DNA from 2 places in the Streptomyces sp. NPDC093600 genome. Region 2 is predicted to be linked to the other one. Evidence: riboswitches for the same ligand, from Rfam matches in the RefSeq annotation. Region 2 holds a riboswitch; the other holds the start of a gene.

Region 1 (2,382 bases), on a different contig from region 2:
CCGGGACGACACCGCCGCCCAGCGCCTTGCCCAGGATGTACACGTCCGGCACCACGCCCTCGTGCTCGCACGCGAACGTCCTCCCGGTCCTGCCGAGCCCCGACTGGATCTCGTCCGCCATGAAGAGCACGTTCCGCGCCCGGGTCAACTCCCGTACCCCGCGCAGATAACCGGCCGGCGGCACCAGCACCCCGGCCTCGCCCTGGATCGGCTCCAGGAGCACCGCGACCGTGTTCTCGGTGACCGCGGCCTCCATCGCCGTGAGATCGCCGTACGGAACGATCTCGAACCCCGGGGTGTACGGGCCGTAGTGGTCCCGCGCCTCGTGATCCGTGGAGAAGCTCACGATCGTCGTCGTACGGCCGTGGAAGTTGTTCGCCGCGACCACGATCTTCGCGTGCCCGTCCGGCACGCCCTTGACCTCGTACCCCCACTTCCGCGCGGTCTTCACGGCCGTCTCGACCGCCTCAGCGCCCGTGTTCATCGGCAGGACCATCTCCTTGCCGCACAGCTCGGCGAGCCGCTCGCAGAACTCGGCGAAACGGTCGTGGTGGAACGCCCGCGACGTGAGCGTCACGCGCTCCAGCTGGGCCCGCGCGGCGTCGATCAACCGGCGGTTGCCGTGCCCGAAGTTGAGCGCCGAGTACCCGGCGAGCATGTCGAGATAGCGGCGCCCCTCGACATCGGTCATCCATGCCCCGTCCGCCGAGGCGACCACGACGGGCAGGGGGTGGTAGTTGTGTGCGCTGCGCGCCTCCGCGGAAGCGATCGCGTCTTGCGTCCTCGACACGGGTTCTCCGTTCGTCCTGCGGCCCGGGGGTGGGTGTGGCCCCCTTTCCTATCGTCGCTCGGATGACGGGCGAGGAAACTTGGATGACGGCTCGCCCGATAGGCTGGAAACACGCACGGCGACTGGCGTACGGGGAAGAGACCCCGGGGGAGCCGTGCGCGGCAGACCGCACGAGGTGCCGCCCGCCTGGGCACCACGGGACCCCCTCCCGTGTGGCGCCGCGATACGACGCAGTGCCCCGGGACCCGCCGAACGCCCGGAGGAACACCGTGAACCACCCCGACCACCACCCCGCGCTGTCCGCCGCCGACCCCGAACTCGCCGCGCTCGTCGGCGCCGAGGAGCGGCTGCAGGCCGAGACGCTCCGGCTGATCCCCAGCGAGAACTACGTCTCCCACGCCGTGCTCGAAGCCTCCGGCACCGTCCTGCAGAACAAGTACAGCGAGGGTTACCCCGGCCGCCGCTACTACGAGGGCCAGCAGAACATCGACCGGATCGAGACCCTCGCCGTCGAGCGCGCCAAGGCCGTCTTCGGCGTCGACCACGCCAACGTCCAGCCCTACTCCGGCTCCCCGGCCAACCTCGCCGTCTACCTCGCCTTCGCCGAGCCCGGCGACACCGTGATGGGCATGGCCCTGCCCATGGGCGGCCACCTCACCCACGGCTGGGGCGTCTCCGCGACCGGCAAGTGGTTCCGGGGCGTGCAGTACGGCGTACGCCAGGACACCGGGCTCATCGACTTCGACCAGGTCCGCGACCTCGCGCTCAGGGAGCGACCGAAGGTGATCTTCTGCGGCGGCACCGCGCTGCCCCGCACGATCGACTTCGCCGCCTTCGGCGAGATCGCCCGCGAGGCCGGCGCCGTCCTCGTCGCCGACGTCGCCCACATCGCCGGCCTGATCGCGGGCGGCGCCCACCCCTCCCCGGTGCCGCACGCCGACGTGATCTCCACGACCACCCACAAGACGCTGCGCGGCCCGCGCGGCGCCATGCTGATGTGCCGCGAGGAGCACGCCAAGGCCCTCGACAAGGCCGTCTTCCCCGGCCTCCAGGGCGGCCCGCACAACCAGACCACCGCCGCCATCGCCGTCGCCCTGCGCGAGGCGGCCCAGCCTTCCTTCCGCGACTACGCCCACGCGGTCGTCGCCAACGCCGGGGCCCTCGCCGAAGCGCTGCTCGCCCGCGGCTTCGACCTGGTCTCCGGCGGCACCGACAACCATCTGATCCTGATGGACCTCACCCCCAAGGAGGTCCCGGGCAAGGTCGCCGCGAAGGCCCTCGACCGGGCCGGGATCGTCGTCAACTACAACACCGTCCCCTACGACCCCCGTAAGCCCTTCGACCCCTCCGGCGTCCGCATCGGCACCCCGTCCCTCACCTCCCGCGGCCTCGGTACGCGGCACATGGAGCAGGTCGCCGACTGGATCGACCGGGGCGTGGCGGCGGCACGGACCGGGGACGAGGACTCCCTGGCCAAGATCCGCGCCGAGGTCGCCGACCTGATGGCCGCCCACCCGGCCCCGGGCCTGCCGGTCTGACGCCTACCCGCCCGTCTGCCCGCCCGCTCCCTGTGTTCCTCGTCTCACTCGGTA
Region 2 (2,382 bases):
CGGAGGCGGCCCGGTCGGACGCCGGCCCTGTTCCGAGCGGCGGCGCCTCCCCGTCGCCGTCACCGCCGCCTGTCAGGGCGGCCGCCACGAGGGCGGCCGCGAGGAGGAGCATGACCGGCACGAGGAGGTGCCGCGGGAACGACGACGGGTCACCGGAGAGCGGGGCCATGTGACCAGGGTCACCTCTGGACGACCGGTCCGGCCACTGTGCGGGCGACGTGCGGCACGTCTCGTACAGAACCGTGACAATCGCTTTCCATGGAACGGCCGTTGGGGCCTGCCGCGGGTCAGGTGGGTCAGAGACCCAGCTGTCGCTCGGCCGCCTCGACCGTCTGAGCGAGGAGCACGGCGATCGTCATCGGACCGACGCCGCCCGGGACCGGGGTGATCAGGGAGGCGCGCTCCGCCGCCGAGGGGAAGTCGACGTCGCCGACGTCGCCCGGGTTGTAGCCGGCGTCGATGACGACCGCGCCGGGCTTGATGTCCTCGCCCTTGATGAAGTTCGGCCTGCCGACCGCCGCGACCAGGATGTCCGCCTCGCGGACGACGGAGGACAGCTCGGTCGTCCGCGAGTGGCAGTACGTGACGGTGGCGTCGCGGCCGAGCAGCAGCAGGCCGGCGGGCTTGCCGAGGATCGCGGAGCGGCCGACGACCACGGCTCGCTTGCCGCTGAGCCCGACCTCGTAGGCGTCGAGGAGGCGCATGATTCCGCCGGGGGTGCAGGAGACGAAGCCGGGCAGTCCGAAGCCCATCGCGGCGAACGAGGCCATGGTGACCCCGTCGACGTCCTTCTCGGGAGCGATCGCCTCGAAGGCGGCGCGCTCGTCGATGTGCGGGCCGACGGGGTGCTGGAGCAGGATGCCGTGGACGTCGGGGTCGTCGGAGAGCGCGGTGATCGCGGCGACGAGCTCGGCGGTCGTGGTGGAGGCGGGCAGCTCGACGTGCCGGGAGCGGATTCCGGCCTTCGCGCAGCGGTTCCGCTTCATCTTCACGTACGTCACGGAGGCCGGGTCCGCGCCGACGAGCACGGTGGCGAGGCAGGGCGTGACACCGGTGCGGCGGGTGATCTCGGCGGCGCGGGCGGCGGTCTCGTCGACCGTGCGACGGGCGAGCGCGGTGCCGTCCATGAGGGTGGCGGGGCCGTGGGAGGCGAGACTGGTGGGGGCGCTGACGGACATGGGCCGCTCCTGGGCGTCGTCGAGGACAGGTGATCGCCCAGGCGCACGGCAGCGTCGGAACCGCGCGGTTGCGCGGTGTCCACGGGACCGCTCCCCGGTGGTGATCCACCTCAAGCGCCAGTCACGGCCCGGGGCCACTCTACGGGAGGGCCCGGAGCGGCGTCGGGGGCGGGCGCGTGGGGAGGCGTCGGCGCCCACCCGACCACGCGGCCGCGCCGACCCGGTCGCGTCAGCCGACCGGTCCTGTCCGCCGGGCGGTCGCGTCCCCCGCCCCGTCCCGTCACGCGGCCGCGCCGACCCCGTCGCGTCAGCCGGCCGGTGCGGCGGGCGGTCTCATCACCCCAGCCGCGCCCTCGTCACCCGTCGCGTCAGCCGATCGCGTTCAGCCGGGTGTGGGCGACCCGCAGCTTCGACTGGCCGTGCGGGAGCCGCTCCCAGTCGTCCATGACGTGGGCGACGAGCCCGTGCTTCTCCGCGAGCGCCACCAGCGTCTGCGTGCGGTAGTAGAAATCCTCACCCAGCACCTGGTGTTCGCTCGTCTCGGTGCGGTCGTACGTGAAGTCGAAGAAGCCGCCGGGAGCGAGCACCCGCCCCACGTGCGCCAGGCATTCGTCGATGACCTCCAGCGGCGAGTGCGAGAAGACGCTGTGCGCGTGGATCACCGTGAACCAGGCGTCGGGCAGGAAGTCCAGGGTCAGGTCGTCGACGGGGGTCAGGTGCGGCAGCTTGTCCTGGAGCCCGTAGCGGACGACGGTCTTCTTGGCCTCGATGAGGATGTCGGGCGAGATGTCGACGCCGTAGTAGTGGCCGGGTTCGAGGTGGGAGATGAACCGCCAGCCCGCGCGCAGATTGCCGCACCCGATCTCCAGCATCCGGTCCTCAGGCTTCAGACCATGCCCGACCAGATAGTCGTACTGCATCTGTCCGATGGCGAGCCAGCGCTCGTGCGACGGCACGCCGCCGACGGCCGCTTCGGGGCTCCTCGCGGTGTCGGAGGCCATCACCGCCCGGTAGTACGCCACATGGCTGCCCCGGTGGCGCAGGCGCAGCCAGGTGTTCCGGCCCGCCCGGCGCAGGTAGGGGACGACACGCTGCGGATGCCGCAGCGCGTAGCGCACTTTGTGCCCCAGTCGGGAGCGGTTCGTCGCCAGGCGTGAGGCATGTGGGTTGCTCATGACGGTCTCCGTGGATCCGATGGCCCCCC

The links. Region 2 has a riboswitch for ZMP and ZTP ahead of ACIRB4_RS12310 (bifunctional 5,10-methylenetetrahydrofolate dehydrogenase/5,10-methenyltetrahydrofolate cyclohydrolase). Riboswitches for the same ligand answer to the same signal wherever they lie in the genome.
Region 1: another riboswitch for ZMP and ZTP. It lies ahead of glyA (serine hydroxymethyltransferase); the one in region 2 lies ahead of ACIRB4_RS12310 (bifunctional 5,10-methylenetetrahydrofolate dehydrogenase/5,10-methenyltetrahydrofolate cyclohydrolase).

Annotation. Positions count from the first base shown of each region.
Region 1 covers NZ_JBIWIU010000001.1:555,274-557,655, forward strand. Annotated here, with positions in the region: gene rocD (ornithine--oxo-acid transaminase) at 1-790, opposite strand, end outside; ZMP/ZTP riboswitch at 899-989, shown strand; gene glyA (serine hydroxymethyltransferase) at 1,060-2,328, shown strand.
Region 2 covers NZ_JBIWIU010000003.1:524,883-527,264, reverse strand. Annotated here, with positions in the region: gene ACIRB4_RS12315 (hypothetical protein) at 1-169, opposite strand, end outside; gene ACIRB4_RS12310 (bifunctional 5,10-methylenetetrahydrofolate dehydrogenase/5,10-methenyltetrahydrofolate cyclohydrolase) at 297-1,178, opposite strand; ZMP/ZTP riboswitch at 1,207-1,313, opposite strand; gene ACIRB4_RS12305 (class I SAM-dependent methyltransferase) at 1,547-2,353, opposite strand.